4 regions of the Bradyrhizobium sp. CB3481 genome follow, and region 1 is predicted to be linked to each of the others. Evidence: riboswitches for the same ligand, from Rfam matches in the RefSeq annotation. Region 1 holds a riboswitch; each other region holds the start of a gene.

Region 1 (5,277 bases):
CAGGCATCGTCGGTTACAAGGCGATCAATACGCTCGACTCCATGATCGGCCATCGCACGATGCGTCACGAAGCTTTCGGTTGGGCTGCCGCGCGCATCGACGATCTTGCAAATTTCATACCGGCGCGTCTCACCGGCCTGTTGTTTTTGCTGCTGGCGAGGTGGCCCTCGAACTCGTTGTCTTGCATGGCGCGTGACGCGAACCGCCACCGATCAATCAATGCCGGCTGGCCGGAAGCAGCGATGGCGGGCGCGCTGGGCGTGCGGCTCAGCGGGCCGCGCATCTATCACGGAAGCATCTCCGATGAACCCTGGCTCAACGAAGGCGCACGCGATCCGCGCGCCGTTGACATCCGGCGCGGACTGACACTTTACGTCCGCGCCATGGTTCTGTTGGCCGGTGCCCTTACGATTTTGGCTTTCGCGTGACGGAGAGGGCAATGCTCGAGCATGGCGGAAATCTAGATCTTGCCGCGCACCGCTTCGGCGGGCGCGCACAGGACTGGATCGACCTCTCAACCGGGATCAACCGGCAGCCTTATCCGGTGGGTGAGGTCGAACCCAGGTCCTGGAGTGCGCTGCCTTCGCGATCCGATATCGATTCCCTTCATCAGGCCGCGCGAGAGGCCTACGCTACTAAGGCGCCAATCGTGGCGCTTGGTGGCGTACAAGCGGCCATCCAGTTGTTGCCGAGTCTTTCATCGCGCGGTCGGGCGCGGATTCTTGCGCCGACCTATAACGAATACGCGGCGGTTCTTTCCGCTGCAGCCTGGGACGTGGCCGAAGTTTTTGATCTCGAAGGGCTGCCGGGAGCAGATATTGCCGTGGTCGTCAACCCAAACAATCCCGACGGCCGATGCTTTGCTCCAAGCGAACTGCTGGCGCTCTTGCCGCGCGTCGGTCGCCTCGTCGTCGATGAGAGCTTCGCTGATGCCGTTTACGGCTTGTCGCTGGCATCTGAAGCGGGACGGCCTGGGCTGTTAGTCCTGCGATCGTTCGGAAAATTTTACGGACTGGCGGGACTGCGCCTCGGTTTCGCGCTCGGCAGCGAGGCCGATGCCGCTGCGCTGGCCGCGATGGTGGGCCCGTGGCCGATTTCGGGTGCAGCGATTGTGATCGGACGGCGCGCCTTGCTTGATCGTGATTGGGCAAACGCGACCTCGATGCGTCTGGCACGCGATTGCCTCCGCCTCGATGCTGAAGTGCAATCACAGGGCTGGAGATTGGTCGGCGGCACGCCGCTGTTCCGACTGTATGAAACCGGCGACGCACGCGCCGCGCAGCAGAAGCTCGCGCGTTGCCAGATATGGTCGCGCATATTTGGGAAGAGGCCCGGGTGGCTGCGGCTTGGCTTGCCGGGCGACGAGACGGAATGGGCGCGGTTTTCTGTCACAGTCTCGCCTTGATCGCTGCTCCTCAGCGGGCAAGCGCAAGTAGGCCTTCGACATCGAGATGGGTATCGATGTAGTCGGCAAGCGTGTCGAGCGCGCTCTCCACCCTGGCGCGGTACTGATGGTCCGCGGCCGGAATGTCCAGTTGCGCGAGAAACGCCTTGCGGAAACTGTCGGAGGCAAACAGGCCGTGCAGATAGCTGCCGTGCACGCGGCCGTCGCTGGATACCGCGCCTTCCGGCGCTCCGCCAATCAAAGCAAATGGCCGTGCACGATCCGGCCCGTCGGTATCCCCAATGTGAATCTCGTAAGCCTCGATCGGCCGGTTCGTCGCCATGTGGACTGCCGTGACCCGGGCTAGAGTCTTTTGTGCAGTCATCACCGTTTTTACGTCGAGGAGTCCGAGGCCGGGAGTTTCTCCCGCAGGTCCCTCGATTCCCTCCGGATCTGCCACACTGCGTCCAAGCATCTGGTAACCGCCGCAAATGCCGAGCACATGCCCGCCGCGACGATGATGCGCAAGAAGATCGATGTCCCAGCCTTGGGCTCGCAGGAAGGCGAGATCGCCGCGTGTCGACTTCGAGCCCGGCAGGATCACGAGCTTTGCATCGCCAGGGATTGCCTCTCCAGGCCGGACCATCACAAGATCGACATCAGTTTCCAGCTTCAGTGGATCGAGGTCGTCAAAATTCGCGATCCGGGACAGCGCGAGAAAGACAATTTTGCACTTGCCTACCTTGCGTGCGCCGGTAAGGCCGAGCGCGTCTTCGGCCGGAAGTTCGCTCGCGCGGGCGAAGTAGGGAAGGATCCCACATCCCCGCCATGTTGTGCGGGCTTCGATCAGCCGGTAGCCGTCGTCAAAAAGTGATCGATCGCCGCGGAACTTGTTGATGAGGAAGCCGCGGATCATGGCCGCATCTTCGGAATCAAGCACGGCCTTGATTCCGATGAGCTGCGCAATGACACCGCCGCGGTCAATGTCGCCGACCAAGACGACGGGAACGTCGGCCTTGCGGGCAAAGCCCATATTGGCAATATCGGCGCTCCTCAGATTGACTTCAGCGGGGCTGCCGGCGCCCTCGACGAGAACAAGATCGGCACGATGCTTGAGACGGGCGAAACTCTCGAGAACCGGCGCCATCAGCGATGGCTTCATCGCCGCGTATGCACGCGCGCGCAGCGTCGCAACGCGGCGTCCGTGCACGATAATCTGGGCGCCGACATCGGTTTCCGGCTTCAGCAAGACCGGATTCATATCTGTATGCGGCTCGACACCTGCGGCTTGCGCCTGCAATGCCTGCGCGCGCCCAATCTCGCCGCCATCGATCGTCACCGCGGCATTGTTCGACATGTTCTGCGGCTTGAAAGGCAGCACCCGATTGCCGCGCCGGGTCGCAGCGCGCGCAAGGCCGGCCACGATGAGCGACTTGCCCACGTCCGAACCGGCTCCCTGGATCATCAATGCGCGCGCCATCGAATCGGATCCCGATTGCTGGTCAGAACTCAACGCCAGGCTGGGCCTTGATGCCCGATCGGAAGGGATGCTTCACGAGCGTCATCTCCGTGACGAGGTCGGCGACGTCGATCAAGTCCTGCTTGGCATTGCGTCCAGTGAGGACGACATGCGTCATTGGCGGCTTTGAATTCTTCAGGAACTCAACGATCTCCCCAATCTCCAGATAGTCGTAGCGAAGCGCAATGTTGATCTCGTCGAGAACTACCATGCGCAAGCTTTCATCAGCGATCAGCTGCTTGGCTTTTTCCCATGCGGTGCGGGAAGCGGCAATGTCGCGGGCGCGATCCTGCGTTTCCCAGGTAAAGCCTTCCCCCATTGCATGGAATTGGCACAATTCGCCAAAATGCCCGGTGAGCAGGCGGCGCTCGCCAGTATCCCATGCACCCTTGATGAACTGCACAATGGCGCAGGGAAAGCCATGCGCGACGCACCGCAAGATCATGCCGTAAGCTGAGGAAGATTTTCCCTTGCCAGGCCCGGTGTGGACGATGATGAGTCCTTTCTCTCCACTCTTGGTGGCCATCATCCGGTCGCGCGCGGCCTTCTTCTTCGCCATTTTCGCCGAATGGCGTGCATCCAATGCGAATTCGGAGATCGCGGTCTCGTCCTCGGCAGCATCAGGTCTGGAAGTCATCTGCACGTCCCTTTGGCTTGACAAGTTGCACGCTTGGGCAAATGGTGGGGTAGCGTTGGTTCCTGTCCTACGACAGGCGAAGAGGGAATGCGATAGGGCTCCAGCCTCAAAGCTTGAGCCTGAAGCGCAGCCGCCCCCGCGACCGTGACCGGAGAGATCTCCAATAGCCACTGACCTTTAAAGGTTGGGAAGGTGGAGATCGAAGGAAAAACCTGCTCCGCAAGCCGGGAGACCTGCCAGCGCACCGATTGACCACCGGCGGACGGGGTGTTCCGCGACGGGGAGCGAACCCGTGCGTCGTTGGTTCGCGTACCTCATCGCCTCCGCCAGAGATACTTGAGAAGAGGCGATGACCGTCACACTTCACGTCTGCATCACCTGCCGTGCCGGCGAGGCCGTAAGGAAAGGCGAAATCACACCGGGCGCGCGTCTGCACAGCGCCATCCTCGAGGCTGGCGTGCCGGAGGGCGTCAGCGTCGCTCCGGTCGAATGCCTATCGGCCTGCAGCCAAGGCTGCTCGATTGCACTCTCCGGGTTTCGGCGCTGGTCCTATGTGTACGGTCGCTTGTCCGATGCAAACGCACCCGATGTGGTCGCCGGGGCTGCGGCCTATGCGGCGGCGCCAGATGGTATTGTGCCATGGCGCAGCCGACCGGAGATTTTCCGCACGCAATCGCTTGCCCGTATTCCACCTATTGCCGTCCTGCCGGAGTCCGCCGAATGAATACGCTCACCAAGGTTCCGGTGACCATCATCACTGGCTTTCTCGGGTCAGGCAAGACGACGCTGATCCAACACCTGATCACCAATGCGAATGGCAAGAAGCTTGCGGTGCTCGTAAACGAGTTCGGCAGCGAGGGCGTCGACGGTGAGATCCTGAAATCCTGCGCCGAGATCAGCTGTCCTGCCGAAAACATCGTCGAGCTCGCCAATGGCTGCATCTGCTGCACGGTTGCCGACGACTTCATCCCGGCCATGGAACAGCTACTCTCGCGCCGCGTGAGGCCTGACCATATCCTGATCGAGACATCGGGCCTGGCTTTGCCGAAGCCGCTGCTCAAGGCGTTCGACTGGCCGCAGATCCGCTCGCGAATCACAGTCGACGGCGTGATTGCGCTCGCGGATACCGAGGCCGTAGCGGCCGGCCGCTTTGCGCCCGACCCTGCCGCAGTGGAAGCGCAGCGTTCGGCCGATCAAAACCTCGATCACGAGACGCCGCTATCGGAAGTGTTCGAGGATCAGATCGCGTGCGCGGATATCGTTCTGCTCACGAAGGCGGACCTTGCCGGCGCGGAAGGACTTGAAGCGGCCAGGGCGGCGATCGCTGCCGAAACGCCGCGTCGCGCGCCGATGCTGCCTGTCGTCAACGGTGCCGTCGATACGCGTGTGATCCTTGGTCTCGAAGCGGCGGCTGAGGACGATCTCGCTGCGCGACCTTCTCATCACGATGGCGAAGAAGAGCACGAACACGACGATTTTGCTTCGATAGTCATCGAGCTCCCGGAAGTTGCTGACGTGGATGCGCTGGTCGAATCGATCCGGCGGCTTGCGCGTGAGCACAACGTCCTGCGTGCCAAGGGATATATCGCGGTCGCGGGCAAGCCGATGCGGTTGCTGCTGCAATCGGTCGGCGAGCGGGTGGGGCATCAGTTCGACGTGCCCTGGGGCACGCGGCCAAGGCGGTCGAAGCTGGTTGTGATCGGCGAACGCGACGATATCGATGAGGCGGCCATCAAG
Region 2 (5,277 bases), 800 kb from region 1:
TTTACACCATCCGATGCCACGTCGCCGCATCATTCAAATGGTGAAGCCCGGTACCATACGCATGCCATGTCTTTACGTCTGCCCGCTCAGCGGATTGTCCGGTGTTGCGGCCGGGCTCAACCGGTTCGACCTGTTGACTCTGTTGTCGCCGGATCACAAGGGCGAGGACCATCGCGCGCTTGCCTGCGAGCGGCGTGCGGAATTGTCGTTTCACGACATTACGGAGGCGAGGCCGGGTCTTGTTGCGCCCGACCGTACAGCGATGCAGGCGATCCTCGATTTCGGGCGCGAGGCGCATGACCGCACCATGCTGATCCATTGTTGGGCCGGCATCAGTCGCTCGAGCGCTGCGGCCTATGTGATCGCCTGCGACCGCAATCCCGGCTTCGAGCGCGATATCGCCGAGGAATTGCGCCGCCGTGCGCCATCGGTGACGCCGAATCGGCTGATGGTGTCGCTGGCCGATGATTTGCTCGGACGTGGGGGCCGGATGGCGGAGGCGATCGATCGGATCGGCCGCGGTGCCGACGCATTCGAAGGCGAACCTTATCAGCTGCCGTTGTCGTGGCCTATCGGATGACGGCGGCGACGCCGAGCAGGAACCCGATCTCGAACACCTGCTCGATGGCGCCGAGCACGTCGCCGGTATATCCGCCGATCAGCCGGCGCGACCATATCGCGAGGGCTGCGGCCAGCGCGGCGCCGAGCAGCGCTCCTGCGAGCACCGAAGAGGCGGACATGAACGCCAGCGGCAGCACCGCAATGGCGACGGTGATCAGGGCAAACTGTATTTCCTGAGCGCGAACGGGCACCTCGGAATAATTGACCTTCATTGCCGTGGTATCGCCCGTGTAGTTCATGGCGTTGATGACAAAGCCCGGCGTGGCGCGCGCTGCGGCGTGGCTTGCGACCAGTGCGAAGGCGCCTGCCCATAGCGGCAGCTGCGTCAGCGCCGCGATGCGCAAGGCGACGCCGAAACCCAGCGCCAGCGCGCCGTAGGTTCCGATTCGGCTGTCCTTCATGATCTCCAGCCGTCGTTCGACGGTCCAGCCGCCGCCGAAGGCATCGACGGTGTCGGCCAGGCCGTCCTCGTGCAGCGCACCTGTGGTGATGGCGCCTGCGATGATCGCGAGCAGCGCCGCAACAAGCGGCCCCCAGATTTGTCCGGCAAGCAGCAGCACGACCGCCGAGCTGGCGCCGATGCCGATTCCCACCAGCGGAAAATATTTTAGGGATCGGGCCAGCCAGTCCGGCTGTGGCGCGGCTTTTGTCGGCGGCGTGGGCAGGATGGTGAGAAACCGCACGGCATCGAATAAGCGCTCGGTCTCGTTCATGTCAGATATTCCCGGCCAGAACGTCGCTGAGGTCGGCGACGTCGGTCACGAGCCGCGCGGCCGCGCGCAGCAGCGGCACGGCGAGGAGGGCGCCGGTGCCTTCACCGAGCCGCAGCCCGAGATCGAGCAATGGCTTCGCGCCGAACGCGGCGAGCACGATGTCGTGGCCCTTTTCGGCGGAGCGGTGCGCGAGCACGCAATAATCGCGAGCATCTGGACAGAGGCGGATCGCCACCAGCGCAGCCGCACTGGAGATAAAGCCGTCGATGACGACCGGGCGCCGCTTTGAGGCCGCCCCCAGCACCGCGCCGGCCATCATCGCAATTTCGAGCCCGCCGAACTCGCGAAGGACGTCCAGGGGAGAGCTGGCGTTGCTGCGCGCCGCGGCTTTGGCGATGGCGGCATGCTTGCGCGCCATGCCCGGATCATCCTGCCCGGCGCCGATCCCAATACATTCGTCAAGCGGCGCCGGTGCCAGGCGATGCACCAGCAGGGCAGAGGAGGCGGTGTTGCCGATGCCCATTTCGCCGAGCGCGATGATATCGGCGCCCGCCGCAATCTCGGCAATCGCGAGCGCACAGCCTTTGGCTAGCGCATCCCGGGCCTGTTGCATCGTCATCGCCGGCTCGCGTGCGGCGTTGGCGGTGCCCATCCGGACCTTGGCGCCGATCAAATCGGGATGCGCGGGCAGTTCGGCGGCCACCCCGGCGTCCACGACGCGAATCTCGACATCGGCTGCGGCGGCAAACGCATTGGCGCTGGCGCGGCCTGCCAAATAGGTCTTCACCATCGCGACCGTCACGGCCGACGGATATTGCGACACGCCTTCCTCGGTGAGGCCATGGTCGCCGGCGAACACCAGCAGCACGGCTTTGTCGGCCTTGGGGGGCGCCGGATGCGCGATCATGCCAAGCTGGACAGCGAGGTCCTCGATGCGTCCGAGCGAACCCGGAGGCTTGGCCTTCCCGTCGATTCGCGCGCGCATCGTTGCCTCCAACTCCTGATTGAGCGGGGGAACGAGCGGCGGTTGCCAAAGCGGTCGGGATTCAGTCGTCATGGGGTTCCTTTGCGGGGCCTACCTGACCCAACAGCCCGTGTCAGGTCAATCCGACCAGACCCAAGGCCACACCGGTTGACCCCAGCTACTGCGGCGGCTAGCGTCATCGGCGATGGTCCTCCCGCGAGGGAGGTGAAAAGGGAAGCCGGTGCGAGTTCTCTCAATGCCGGCGCTGCCCCCGCAACTGTAAGCGACGAGCCCCGAGCCGATGCCACTGGGTAATCCCGGGAAGGCGGCTGATGGCAACGACCCGCGAGCCAGGAGACCTGCCATCACGAACTGTGCTTTGGAGGCGTCGTCGGGGCGGGGTGCACCGGACGGGAGCGAGCCTGACGGCGACGAGCCGTCGGCGCGACCCAACAAAGCTCGTGGCCCAACGGCCGTGATGTGAGCCTGTGATGGATCGCGAGAAGGCTGAGCAAAATCCCGCTGATTTGGCGTTGGCTGAAGCTGCGCGTGTCAATGCGCCGAACGGCCCCACATTCGTAAGCGTGTGCATCACCTGCAAGACCGCCGATGGCGGTGCGGTGGTCGGCCCTGACATGTTTGAAGCGGTCAAGGCCGCGATCGGTTCGTCCGATCACGTTCAGGTGCGGCCGGTGCAATGCCTTAGCGTCTGCAAGCGGCCCGCAACCGTCGCGGTGTCAAGCGCGGATGGTTACACTTTTTTGTTCGGCGACCTGCAGACCGAGAGCGGCACCGCGGCGCTGGTAGCGTTCGTCGAGTCGTACCGGACGTCCGATTACGGCCTGGTGCCGTGGCGCGAACGTGCCGAGGTGCTGCGCAAGGGCATGGTGGCGCGAGTGCCGCCGATGCGCTGGTCGCCCGACGATGGCAGCGCACCGAAATGACAGTTCTTGCCACCACACTTGTGCTGGGCGGCGCGCGCTCCGGCAAATCCGCCTTTGCCGAGCGATTGATCGGCGACAGCGGACTCGCGCGGGTCTATCTGGCTACTGCGACTGCTGATGATGACGAGATGCGCTCGCGCATCGCCCATCATCGTCAGCGGCGGGGCGACGGTTGGATCACTGTCGAGGAGCCGCTGGCGCTGGTCGATGCACTGACCCGGGAGGCCACCCATGGCCGTGCCGTGCTGGTGGACTGCCTGACCTTGTGGCTGTCAAACCTGATGTTCGCCGAGCGCGATGTCGAAGTGGAAGCGCGCCGGCTCACGCGATTTCTCGGAGTGGCCCAATATCCCGTCGTTCTGGTCTCGAACGAGGTCGGCCTCGGTCTCGTGCCCGAGACGCCGCTCGGCCGCAGCTTTCGCGACGCCCAGGGCCGCCTCAACCAGATCGTCGCCGCCACCGTTCCCAATGTTGTGTTTGTCGCTGCCGGGCTTCCGCTCTGGCTGAAGCGGTCGCCTTAAGGAGAATATTGCAATGTCCCGTGTCCCCGTCACCGTGCTCACCGGCTTTCTCGGCGCCGGCAAGACCACGCTGCTGCGTTCGCTGCTGACGCAGGCCGATGGCCGCCGCATCGCCGTGATCGTCAATGAATTCGGCGACGCCGGATTTGACGGCGGACTTGTTGAGGAGTGCGCCGCAAAGGCCTGCGCGCCCGGTGATATCGTCGAACTCACCAACGGCTGTATCTGCTGCACGGTGGCCGATGATTTCATCCCGACCATGGACAAATTGCTGGCGCGCGACCGGCCGCTGGATGCTATCGTCATCGAGACCTCGGGCCTGGCCTTGCCGCAACCGCTATTGAAGGCGTTCGACTGGCCCGCCGTGCGCACCCGTGCCACGGTCGACGGCGTGGTCACGGTGGTCGACGCGCTGGCGCTGTCGGAAGGCCGCGTCACCATCGATGAGGATGCTGTTGCCGCGCAACGGGCCGCCGATGATTCCCTCGATCACGATGATCCGATCGAGGAGGTGTTCGAGGATCAGCTTGCCTGCGCTGATCTCGTGGTGCTTTCCAAGAGCGATCTGGTTTCACCGGCGGCGTTGGCTGAAATCGAGGCGCGTCTCAAGGCCGTGCTGCGACCCGGCGTCAACATGGTGCGTTCCAAGGGCGACCTGGCGGCGCCGGTTTTGATCGGCCTGAACGCCGCCGCGGAAGACGACATGGCAGCGCGCGCCGGCCATCACGGCGAGGAGGAGGAGCACGACCACGACGATTTCGACAGCATCGTCGTGATGCCGCCCGCGGCAGCCAGCGTCGATGCCATGCGCGCGCGCGTCACTAGCGCCCTGAATCTCACTGGCGTGTTGCGCGTCAAAGGGCACGCCCGCATCCACGACAAGTCAGCACCGATCGTGGTGCAGGGCGTGGGCGGGCGGGTTGATCTCGCATTCGCGCGTCCCGACGCGAAGCAGGCCGAGCATCTGGTGGTGATCGGCCTGAAGGGTTTTGATAGCGATGCGGTTCGCCGGGCTCTGCAGGGGTAGCAAAGGACTTGCACGCGGATGCACCTGAAGCTCGACACCGGCGGCAGTATCGATGATGGCGACGTCGCCCGCGATCTCGGGCAGGAGCCTGCCGATATCGTCGTGCTGTCGGCGGCCGATAGCGACCTCGCCGCCTTCGGTGCGGCCCATGCGACGCTGGCCGGCAGCTTTCCGAGCGTGCGGCTGACCAACCTGCTGGCGCTCGGGCATCCGGCTTCCGTCGATCTCTATGTCGAGCGCACGCTGTGCAGGGCCAGGATCGTGGTGCTCAGAATGCTTGGTGGTGAAAGCTACTGGCCGCACGGTGTCGAGAGCCTGCGTGCCGACGCGCTGCGTCGCGGCGCGCTGTTCGCATGCATACCCGGCGAGATGGACTGGAACGCCGCCCTTGCGGCGCGCGGCACGCTCGGCCGTGATGAAACCCACGCGCTCTGGCGCTATTGCAGCGAAGGCGGCGTCGAGAATGCAGAACTCGCGCTGCGTTTCG
Region 3 (5,277 bases), 790 kb from region 1:
CGCCTTCGATGCGCTCACGTGCATTGTCGGCCCCAGGCAGCCCGACGAAGCCGACGCACTTGCCGCCATTCGGCAGAGCCTTCAGCATCAGCTTGCCCGCTTCCTTGCCGAGATCGGTGTTGGAAGAGCCGATATAGGCGACCCGTTTCGATTGCGGAGCGTCGCTGTCGGTCGTGAATAGCACGGTCTGGGAGGCGACCTTGTCGAGCTGCGCCGTCTGGTTCTTCGGATCCACCGAGCTGACCATGATGCCGGCTGCGCCCGCGGCCACGAGGTCTTCCATCACCCGTTGCTGCACGGCGGCTGCGGCCTGTTCAGGATATTTGAACTGAAGATCGTATTTGGGCAGTTCGCCCTGCGCCTTCTTCACGCCGGCCTCGGCGATCTTCCAAAAGTCGGACGCACCATTGACGACGAATGCCAAAACCTTCTTGTCCGCCGCGTTCGCCGAACCGAAACCAAGCGCTGCCGCAAAGGCGACCGAAAGACCCGCAACCAAGAGACGCTGCATTCCACCCTCCCTGTTTTCGTGTGGTCGGCCATCTAAGTGGGGCCAACTCTTCCTACTGTTGAGCGACCGCCCCATCTCCTGCCATCAGAGGCTGCGCTACAGACCGCATCGTCAGCTCGGATCGCGAGATAAATGAGGCACGCACCTCAGATACCAGACGCCCGCCATGCGTGCAACTGCAGGAATCCGCCCTTCTCGCCTGATGGTGGTGAGGACCCGCTGATTCAGGACCTGATCCGCTGCACGCTTACGCCAGCCTGGCAGGGGCGGTGTCGTTGATCGTGGCAGGGCCGCCGGCAACCTGCTTCATGGCCCTGAGGGCCAGCAGGCGGCAGTTTGAGGTGCGAAACTCATTCGAGTACAGTCGGACCGCGGTGCGCAACTGGTCGCATGCATAGAAGCGATCATCGCCGAAAAATGAAATCGCCCGCAGGCCGACGCCCTTCCCAGCCGACACGTTCAAGTTCCGGACGATCGTCGTCAGCCTGCGGATAGCCGAGACAGAAATATCCAATCAGGCGCCAGTCCTTCGGCACATCCAGTATCCCGGCGATTGTGAGGCGATCGAGGATCGATACCCACCCCATGCCGATGCCCTCGGCACGGGATGCAAGCCAGATTGAAAAGACTGCAGTCACGACGGAATAGTCTGCCATCTCGGGCATCGTGCGCCGGCCAAGACCGTGGCCGAGGCCTGTCGAACGATCGGCAAACACCGCCAGATGACATGGCGCCTCGCGCAATCCGGCCAGTTTCAACGCGGCGTACCGAATGGATAAATCGCCAGAATACGCTTTGAGCGCATCGCGGTTGCAGGACTCGAAATTTTCAATCACCTTCTGCCGGCGGCCGGGGTCGTCCACCACCACGAAACGCCAGGGCTGACACAGCCCGACCGACGGCGCCTGACAGCCGATTTCGATCAATCGCTCCAGCAGGCCGGGCGGCAGAGGATCGCTGCGAAACCGGCGCACGTCGCGGCGCCAGCCAAACAGATCGTATAGGCGGGCGCGGAAAGCCTGGTCGAAGTGCGGCGCGGCTGGCGGATCGATGGTCATGACCTTTGCCTATGCTTCGCGGGAATTTCCCGGTCTGGAGCGAGAATCGCGTGAGAACCGCGGAATTCAAAGCCCTTGCACGCCATGACCGTCAACAGGAATAGACGCCGCCGCCTGTTCAGACGTGTTTGAAGTGCGCGCGCTATTGTGCTTATTTGGATTCGTCATCGGTGCCTTCGAAAGAAGGTGAAACGGGAATGCGGTGCGGGGCAATTGCCCCTACTCCGCAGCTGCCCCCGCAACTGTAAGCGGCATTCGCGATCCAAACGGCCACTGGGCTTCAAGCCTGGGAAGGCGGATCGCAGACCACCGCGAGCCAGGAGACCGGCCGCTGACGAGAAATCAACTCGTTCGACGGTGGGTCGACGGAAGGGGCATTATGAATTTGCTAGGATATGCTGCCGGCTCGGCGGCCATTGTTGCGTTGGCTTGTTGTCACAGCGCTGCGTACGCGCAGTCGAACTCGGATCAACTACCGCCGGTGGTGATCAATCCGGACACTCCGCCAAAACCGGCCCGTACAACTCCCAAAGATCGAGATCGAAGCAGGGTCGGCCCGGTGCGGCCGGCTGCGAATAACGTTCCCGCCCAGCCCGCGGAGGTGGTGGTAACGGCCGACAGGGAGCCCGAGCCCATCAGCCGCACCGGCAGCTCGATCAGCGTCGTCAAGGGCGAGACGCTGGCAACCAGCAATCCCGGCTCGCTGGTCGACGCACTTAGAACCGTTCCCGGCCTCGATATCTCTGAGAGTGGCGGTCCGGGTTCGACCGCGAACATCCGGCTGCGCGGCGCCAATACCGGCCAGACGCTGGTGATGATCGACGGCATCCGGATCAACGACCCGACCGCCGCGAGCGGCGATTTCGATTTCGCGATGTTTGCCCCAAGCGCCATCGAGCGGATCGAGGTGCTGAAAGGCCCGCAAAGCGCGCTCTATGGTTCGGACGCGATGGGCGGTGTCGTCAACATCATCACCAAGAAGGGTACGGGCCCGGCGCAATTCAATGTCCGCACCGAAGGCGGAAGCTACGGCACGGTCTCGACAACCGGATCGATGATCGGATCGCAAGGACCGTGGTCCTATGCGTTCACCGGCGGCGGCCAGAGCAGCGAAGGCTTTTCGCGGTACGGCTATCGCATTCCCGCTATTGAAGCGAAAAATCGCAATCTTGAACCGGATGGTTTCAGTCGATTGGGAGGTTCCGCACGGGTTGGCTACGATGCCGACGGCGTGCGGGTTGAGACCGGCATATTGTCGACGCTCACCCGGTCGAACTATGACGCGTCGGGTGCGGATGCTCCTTTCTTCAAGGCGCGGCGCCTGCTCGATCAGGTGTGGGCGAAAGCTTCCGTGGATACGCTCGACGGCAGGTGGACACACAGTCTCAATACATTTGAGACCCAGGCCGTCCGTTCCTTCAGTGAACTGTCCTATCCCCTGGTCAAGTCTTCGACCATCACGGACTATACCGGAAACAGCATGGGGGCCGAATATCAATCGACCCTGCGCATGGGTACGTTCGGTTCGCTGATCTATGGCGCGAAAACGCAGCACGAGACCGCGGATATTTTCCAAACCAGTTTCGTGCCGAAATTTGCCGCCTATGTGCCTCAAGTGCGCGGCAAGCAGGACACCAACTCCCTGTTCGGGCTGTGGCAACTGCCGATCGGAGAACGTCTGACGATCACCCTGGGGGGCCGCGTCGATGACGTGGTGGGCGTCTCCCGGTTCGAGACCTGGCGGGCTACCGCAGCATATGCGATCTCTGAAACCGGCACCAAATTGCACGCGAGCGCGGGAACGGGCGCGAAAGCTCCCACCTTGTTTCAGCTCTACTCTAGCAACCGCGGGGCATCGCTTGCCCCGGAGGAGAGCTTTGGATACGACGCCGGCATCGACCAAAGTCTGTTCAATGGCCGCGTAGCTGTTTCGCTCACTGGCTTCGCGAACAAATTCACCAACCTCATTGATTTTGTGAGCGCCGGTTCCGGCGTCTCCTGTCCCGTGTTGAATGCGTCGGGATGCTATTTCAATGTCTCACGGGCCGAGACTAATGGTCTGGAAGTCGGATCCAACATCGATCTTCTGCCCGGCTACGTGAAATTCAATGCGGCCTACACCTATCTGCACGCGGTCGATCTCGCGACCGGGCTGGTGCTGGCGCGGCGGCCGAAGAATCTGGCGCGATTTGCGCTCACCATCACGCCTACCGACAGATGGCTGATCGAACCCCGTGTACTCACCGTTTCCAAGCGCTTCAGCAGCGCCGGCCAGACCAACCGGGTCGATGCCTATACAAGGGTCGATCTCTATACCGAGTACAAGATCGATAAGAACTGGAAGGTGTTCGCGCGCGGCGAGAATATCCTGAACGAACACTATCAGGAGGTTTTCAACTTCGGTACCACCGGTCCGGCGGCGTATGCGGGGTTTAGCGCCACATGGTGAGCGCCGATCCCGCAAGACGACAGGTGATCGCAACCGCCGGGCTTGCTGCGCTGGTGGGACTGCTGGCACTTGGCTCGCTCGGCATTGGACCCGTGCGGCTGTTGCCGCTCACCGTGCTCGACGCCCTGCTCGGCGGCGGAACCGACGTCCAGCTGATTATCGTCGCGGAAATTCGGCTTCCGCGAACGATTCTGGGACTGGCAATCGGCGCGATACTCGGCCTGTCCGGCGCTGCGCTGCAGGGCCTGCTGCGCAATCCGCTGGCCTCGCCTTCCCTGTTCGGCGCGCCGCAATCGGCCGCGTTCGGAGCCGTGCTGATGATTGCGCTCGGCTTAGCCGACGTCCGGTCCTACGCGCTGCCGGTCGCAGGCATTACGATGGCGTTCGCGTCGGTGTTCGTGCTGCTCGGCATCGCCGGAAGAAATGCCGGCCTGCTGTTGTTGATCCTTTCGGGCCTGGCAATTTCCAGTCTCGCGGGAGCGGCGACCGCGCTGGTGATGAACCTGTCGTCCAACCCCTTTGCCGCGCTTGAAATCGCGTTCTGGCTGCTCGGCTCGCTGGAGGACCGTAGCTTCCGCCATGTCATGCTCGCATTGCCGTTCATCATCGCAGGCGCCACGATCCTGATCAGCCAGCGCAGCGCTTTTCGCGCACTGAGCCTCGGCGAAGAGACCGCACAAAGCCTTGGTGTCGATGTCGGCCGGTTGAGGCTAATGGTGATCGCGGGCGTCGCGCTGGGGGTCGGTGGCGCGGTCGCCGTCAGCGGGACCATCGGCTTTATCGGCCTGGTCGCCCCGCATCTGGTGCGGCCCTTGATCGGCCACGATCCGGCGCGCCTGCTGGTCCCGAGTGCGCTGGCCGGCGCGGCGCTGCTGCTGGCCGCCGATATCGCGGTGCGGGTCATTCCGTCCACGACCGACATCAAGGTGGGCGTGCTCACCTCGATCATTGGCGTGCCGTTCTTCCTCTATCTGATCGTGCGCGAGCGGCGGGCGCTCGGTGGAGGCGTCGCATGAGCGGAAAACCGATGCTGGCTGCGGAGCGGCTCGAAGTGACGCTGGCGGGCCGAACTGTGCTGCACGATGTTTCGCTGTCGCTGGCCTCAAGGCAGCTTGTCGCGTTGGTGGGACCGAACGGCGCCGGCAAGACCACCCTGCTTCGCGCGCTGGCAGGACTGGTGTCATCGACCGGCACGATCGAGGTTAGCGGCGATCATTTGTCGTCACTATCGCTGCGGGAGCGTGCCAAGCGTTTTGGCT
Region 4 (5,277 bases), 3.0 Mb from region 1:
CGCTCGTCGACGGTTGGGGTGCGGAATGCGCGCGCGGCGCGGCCGAATACCGAGAACACGCTATTGAAGCGGTGCTCGAGGCCGGCATGCAGCGCGTATTGTGTTTCGTTGCTGTCGAGCGGAGAGGCCGCGGGGCTGCAATTGAAGAACATGGCGCAACCGGGCGCATTGGGATCGAACCGATCGCGGGCACTCAGGCTGGTGTTTTGAATCCTGGCGCCATAGGAGAAATCGGTCGTTGGCAACAGGCCGATCGTTTGCTGCCAGTAGCCGGCCAGCGTCTGTTGCGACAGGTCGTAGATGTGGGTGGGCGCCAGGCCTTTGAACGCTCCACGGTCCTGATTGAATGTCGCATCGTAATAATCGATGCCGGTCAGTATCTGCGAGGGAATTCCGAAGATCGAATTTTTGACGCTCAATCGCGGCGTGATCGACCAGGTCAGCAACGCTGCGTCGTTATAGGTGGAGGAGAAGCTCGGAAGTGGCGAGGCAAATGGCACCGCGCCGAAGAAACCGCTTTGCGTATCCTTCTTCCGGAAGCCGCCGTCGACGATCAGGTCGACGCCGTTCATGATTGTCTTGGTAAAGCCGGTGGTGGCGCTGGCGCCCTGCTGGTTGCCGTAGTCGAACGGCGTATTGGTGCCCCTGCGGTCAGTCACGAGTTGATTGAGTCCGATTGAGGGATCGACGGTGCGTCCGCCCGGGAATCCGAGCTTCTGGTCGTCACCGGTTACCGTAAGGAAGGCCTTGAGGTCCGGTGTGCTGTAGTTGAGATTGCCTACCCCGTTGCGCTGGTCGAGCGCGTTGTTGACCCGGTAACCATCAGACTTGATGGCGTTGCCATAGAAGGACGTCGACCAAGGTCCGTAATTGGTCGCGGCTGAGATATTCGCAAGCCGCTGGTTGAAGGAGCCGACACCGGCCTCTGCGCGCATCGCGACGGGTGGGCCGCCAACGCCATCCTTCAAGACGATATTGACGACGCCGCCGACCGCATTGTCGCCGTAGAGCACCGCACCGCTGTTGCCGCGGGTGATTTCGATCCGCTCGATCGACTGGAGCGGGATGGTCGAGAGATCGACGCCGGCCATGTCGATATCATTGAGCCGGCGACCATTGATAAGGACCAGGGTGTTGGCAGTGGCAAACGCGCCGAAGCCGCGGAGATCGACCGACGTCTTGGCGCCGTTGACGCCGCCATAGAGCGATTGCAACTGCACGCCCGGCTGTTGCGCAATGATCTCGGATAGCGTCTGCGCCGGCGAATGCGAGATCTCGGCTGCCGTGATCACCGTCGCCGACGCGCCGACGATGCCGGAGAACTGCCGGCCGCCGCTGCCGCCCGCGCCTTGCGAAGCGCTTTGCGACGAGGCATCCGAGCCGGGCCCTGATGCGGGCCGCGCGCCGGTCGATGGCGCAGCGGCCGGCACGACGCGGCGCGAGGTCGATGGTTCATCGTAGGTCGGTTTCGCGCGGGTCCGGTTCGGGTCGGTGGGCGAGGTTATCTCAATCGGCGGCAATGGCTCGGATGGCGTCTGCGCGGCTGCGCCGGAAATGCCGAGCGATACGATCGGCACCAGGAAACTGGAGGCGAGCCAGAAGCGGCGTTGCCGCATGGGGGTGGTTGAAGACATGGTCGAGACCTCGGTATGACGTCAGTGGCACGTCACAGCGAACCAAGTCTCACCATGTGCTCTCAGCAGCTCAGGTGAAGCTAATGCCTGTACTCCCCGACCGACATCTTCGCGTGTGACCACGGCTGACGGCAGGTCTCCTGGCTCGCGGGTCGTTACCCCATCGTCGCCTTCCCAGGACCGAGATGCCCAGTGGCCTATGACGAAGGATTCGCCGCTTACAGTTGCGGGGGCAGCCGCGGAATTGGGGATTTCCCCGCACCGCATTCCCTTTTGATCCCCAAACGGGAACCGTCGGGAACTATGGTAGAAGTTTGTCAAATAGCGAGTCAATCCGCCGGAGGCGCTCTCGCAATCCTCACTGGACAAGTGCGCTATTTTTGTCGCATGCGCGGCGCCTGCCGGGCGCCTGTACCTCAGCGCGCAAAACTGCTTTAGGACGATCGATGAGTGTCGAGGCCGTAACCCTGACCAACGCGGACGCCGCGCGCCGGCGTATCGGCGCGACCTTCGCGTTATCAGCGCTCGTTGTGCTGCTGATGCTGATCTCGCTCGCTATCGGGCCGGTCCGGCTGACGCCACCAGCGGTCGCGGAGGCGTTGTTCGGCGGCGGCAGCGACGTATCGCAGGTCATTGTGCGGGAAATCCGCCTGCCGCGGACGCTGCTGGCGCTGGCGATCGGCGCCATTCTCGGATTATCGGGCGCATCGCTGCAGGGCCTGTTGCGCAATCCGCTGGCGTCGCCCTCGCTGTTCGGCGCGCCGCAATCGGCCGCGTTCGGCGCGGTGCTGGTAATCGCACTGGGCCTTGCCGATGTGCGCTCCTATGCGCTGCCGGTCGCGGCGATCATCGCCGCCTTCGGCTCGGTGTTCGTGCTGCTGTCGATCGCGGGGCGCAATGCCGGGTTATTGATCCTCATTCTGTCGGGACTTGCGATCTCGAGCTTTGCCGGAGCCGCGACGGCGCTGGTGATGAATCTCTCCAGCAATCCCTTCGTGGTGCTGGAGATCGCGTTCTGGCTGCTCGGATCGCTGGAGGACCGCAGCTTTCAGCACGTGATGCTGGCGTTTCCCTTCATCATATCAGGCGCGGCCATGCTGCTCAGCCAGCGCCATGCCTTTCGCGCGCTCAGTCTCGGCGAGGAGACCGCGCAAAGCCTCGGCGTCGATGTCGGCCGTCTGCGGCTACTAGTCATTTCGGGCGTCGCGCTCGGCGTCGGCGGGGCGGTCGCGGTCACCGGCACGATCGGCTTCATCGGCCTGGTCGCGCCGCATCTGATGCGGCCCGTGATCGGCCATGATCCGGGCCGGCTGCTCGTCCCGAGCGCGCTCGCCGGCTCCGCGCTATTGCTGGCAGCGGATATCGCGGTACGCATCATCCCCTCGACGTCGAACATCAAGGTCGGCGTGCTGACCTCGATCATCGGCGTGCCGTTCTTCCTCTATCTGATCATGCGCGAGCGCCGCGCGCTCGGCGGAGGTGTCGCATGAGCGAGCTGCTGACCGCAACCGGGCTCAATGTGCGGCTCGCCGGCCGTATCGTGCTGCAGGATGTCTCGCTGGCGCTGACGGCGGGCCATCTGGTGGCGCTGGTCGGTCCCAACGGCGCCGGCAAGACCACACTGCTGCGCGCGCTGGCGGGATTGATCCCGTCCGAGGGCGCGATCGAGATCGGGGGGCAGGCGCTGTCGTCGCTGCCGCTGCGCGAGCGCGCAAAGCGCTTCGGCTATCTGCCGCAGGGGCACATGGTGCACTGGCCGCTGCCGGCGCGCGATATCGTGGCGCTCGGCCGCTATCCGCACGGCGCGACCGATCCGGCGCGGCTGTCGCCTGCGGATGCCGAGGCGGTGCTGCGCGCGATGCAGGCGGTCGACGTAACGGAGTTCAGCGATCGCCGCGTCACCGAACTATCCGGCGGCGAGCGCAGCCGCGTCGCGCTGGCCCGTGCGCTGGCGGTGGAAGCGCCGGTGATCCTGGCCGACGAGCCGACCGCTTCGCTCGATCCGCGGCACCAGATCGACGTCATGCAGAATTTGCGCGCGACTGCCGACAAGGGCGTGCTGGTGATCGTGGTGACGCACGATCTCGGGCTTGCCGCGCGCTTTGCCGATCACGTGCTGGTGCTGCGCCAGGGCCGCCTGGTGTCGCAGGGCGCGCCGGCCGAGGCGCTCTCCGAACAGGTAATGGCAGATGTATTCCGGATCAGCGCCTATCGCGCGGAACACCAAAACGAAGCCGTGATCGTGCCCTGGGCCGACGTCTGATGCGACGGCGGCAGCGTTGAAAGTTGTGGGGGGCAGGAGCCGCAAATACCGCGTCGTCCCTGCGAAGGCAGGGACCCATAACTACAGGGCGTTGTAATTCAAGCTAGGCGTCAGCCACGGCATTCACTCATCGGCGCCACGGCGTATGGGTCCCTGCGTTCGCAGGGACGACGACATCATCTTGACTACCCCTGCACCACCGGCCCGCCGACCTTCTTCCACGCGTCGATACCGCCCTCGATATGCGCGGTATTGGCGAGCCCCGCATTCTTCGCGGCGGCTACCGCCATCGCCGAGCGCTCGCCGAAGGCGCAGAAGAACACCACGCGGCGGCCGGTCGCGGCGGCGACCTCGCGCAGCATGCCGCCGGGCTTCAGGCTCTCGGCGATGCCGGGATAGGGCGCGTGCAGCGCGCCCGAGATCGTGCCGTGCTTGGCGCGCTCGCCGGCCTCGCGCAGATCGACGAGCAGGATATCGGGCCTGCCGAGGCTGTTGATGGCGTCGCGCGCGGTGAGCGCCAGCCCCTGCTTGGCGAGATCCTCTTGGTGCAGGCCGACATGCATGTTGGCGGGCACCGCGACGTCCATCATCTTGGGATTCGGCAACTTCAGGTTCGCCATCAGCTCGATATATTCGTCGACGTTGCGCACCTGCAGCCGCGGATTGTAGCGCTTCTCCTCGCCGATGGTGGAAACCGTGTCACCCTTGTAGTCATGCGCGGGATACACCAGCGTTTCCTCCGGCAGCTTCAAGAGCCGGTTGAAGATCGACTCATATTGCGCGCGCGAAGAGCCGTTCTGGAAATCGGTGCGGCCGGTGCCGCGGATCAACAGCGTATCGCCGGTGAAGACGCGGTCGCCCATCAGATAGGAATAGGAATCGTCGGTGTGGCCGGGCGTGTACATGACGTCGAGGCTGACGCCCTCGATCGTCACCTTGTCGCCGTCGGACACCCGCATCGACACCACGTCGGCCTTGCTCTGCTCGCCCATGATGGTGATGCACTGCGTGCGGTCGCGCAGTTCGCCCAAACCCGTGACGTGGTCGGCATGCAGATGGGTGTCGACCGCCTTGACCAGCCGCAGATCGAGTTCGCGCAGCAGCTGGCAATAGCGGTCGGCCTTCTCCAGCACGGGATCGAGGATCAGCGCCTCACCGCCGGCGCGGCTTGCCAGCAGATAGCTGTAGGTGCCGGAAACGCTGTCGAAGAGTTGGCGAAAGATCATGGCTGTATGCCCGTTGAATGTCTGGTCAGATCAGGGCCGCACATAGCTCCAGCCCTGTTCCTGCAATTCCATCAAATGTACCACGCCTGAGGGCACGATGGTGGCATCAGACACAATTGTGATCGCGCGCCCCTCGGCCTTTTCCATGTTCTGC

Evidence for each region. Region 1 has a riboswitch for cobalamin ahead of QA643_RS27400 (DUF1636 domain-containing protein). Riboswitches for the same ligand answer to the same signal wherever they lie in the genome.
Region 2: linked by a shared signal. The riboswitch ahead of QA643_RS31150 (DUF1636 domain-containing protein) and the one ahead of QA643_RS27400 (DUF1636 domain-containing protein) in region 1 are both predicted to bind cobalamin.
Region 3: linked by a shared signal. The riboswitch ahead of QA643_RS31095 (TonB-dependent receptor) and the one ahead of QA643_RS27400 (DUF1636 domain-containing protein) in region 1 are both predicted to bind cobalamin.
Region 4: linked by a shared signal. The riboswitch ahead of QA643_RS02865 (TonB-dependent receptor) and the one ahead of QA643_RS27400 (DUF1636 domain-containing protein) in region 1 are both predicted to bind cobalamin.

What each region holds. Positions count from the first base shown of each region.
Region 1 is NZ_CP121647.1:5,620,561-5,625,837, reverse strand. Features, by position in the region: gene cbiB (adenosylcobinamide-phosphate synthase CbiB) at 1-428, shown strand, start outside; gene cobD (threonine-phosphate decarboxylase CobD) at 440-1,405, shown strand; gene QA643_RS27410 (cobyric acid synthase) at 1,416-2,864, opposite strand; gene cobO (cob(I)yrinic acid a,c-diamide adenosyltransferase) at 2,887-3,540, opposite strand; cobalamin riboswitch at 3,580-3,796, shown strand; gene QA643_RS27400 (DUF1636 domain-containing protein) at 3,890-4,264, shown strand; gene cobW (cobalamin biosynthesis protein CobW) at 4,261-5,277, shown strand, end outside.
Region 2 is NZ_CP121647.1:6,422,546-6,427,822, reverse strand. Features, by position in the region: gene QA643_RS31165 (protein tyrosine phosphatase) at 62-580, shown strand; gene QA643_RS31160 (adenosylcobinamide-GDP ribazoletransferase) at 570-1,334, opposite strand; gene cobT (nicotinate-nucleotide--dimethylbenzimidazole phosphoribosyltransferase) at 1,336-2,391, opposite strand; cobalamin riboswitch at 2,488-2,680, shown strand; gene QA643_RS31150 (DUF1636 domain-containing protein) at 2,790-3,242, shown strand; gene cobU (bifunctional adenosylcobinamide kinase/adenosylcobinamide-phosphate guanylyltransferase) at 3,239-3,763, shown strand; gene cobW (cobalamin biosynthesis protein CobW) at 3,777-4,790, shown strand; gene cobN (cobaltochelatase subunit CobN) at 4,809-5,277, shown strand, end outside.
Region 3 is NZ_CP121647.1:6,408,555-6,413,831, forward strand. Features, by position in the region: gene QA643_RS31085 (sugar-binding protein) at 1-511, opposite strand, end outside; gene bluB (5,6-dimethylbenzimidazole synthase) at 916-1,569, opposite strand; cobalamin riboswitch at 1,721-1,917, shown strand; gene QA643_RS31095 (TonB-dependent receptor) at 1,949-4,018, shown strand; gene QA643_RS31100 (iron ABC transporter permease) at 4,012-5,034, shown strand; gene QA643_RS31105 (ABC transporter ATP-binding protein) at 5,031-5,277, shown strand, end outside.
Region 4 is NZ_CP121647.1:613,473-618,749, forward strand. Features, by position in the region: gene QA643_RS02865 (TonB-dependent receptor) at 1-1,634, opposite strand, end outside; cobalamin riboswitch at 1,747-1,945, opposite strand; gene QA643_RS02870 (iron ABC transporter permease) at 2,081-3,124, shown strand; gene QA643_RS02875 (ABC transporter ATP-binding protein) at 3,121-3,897, shown strand; gene QA643_RS02880 (MBL fold metallo-hydrolase) at 4,083-5,123, opposite strand; partial or broken gene QA643_RS02885 (DsrE family protein) at 5,154-5,277, opposite strand, start outside.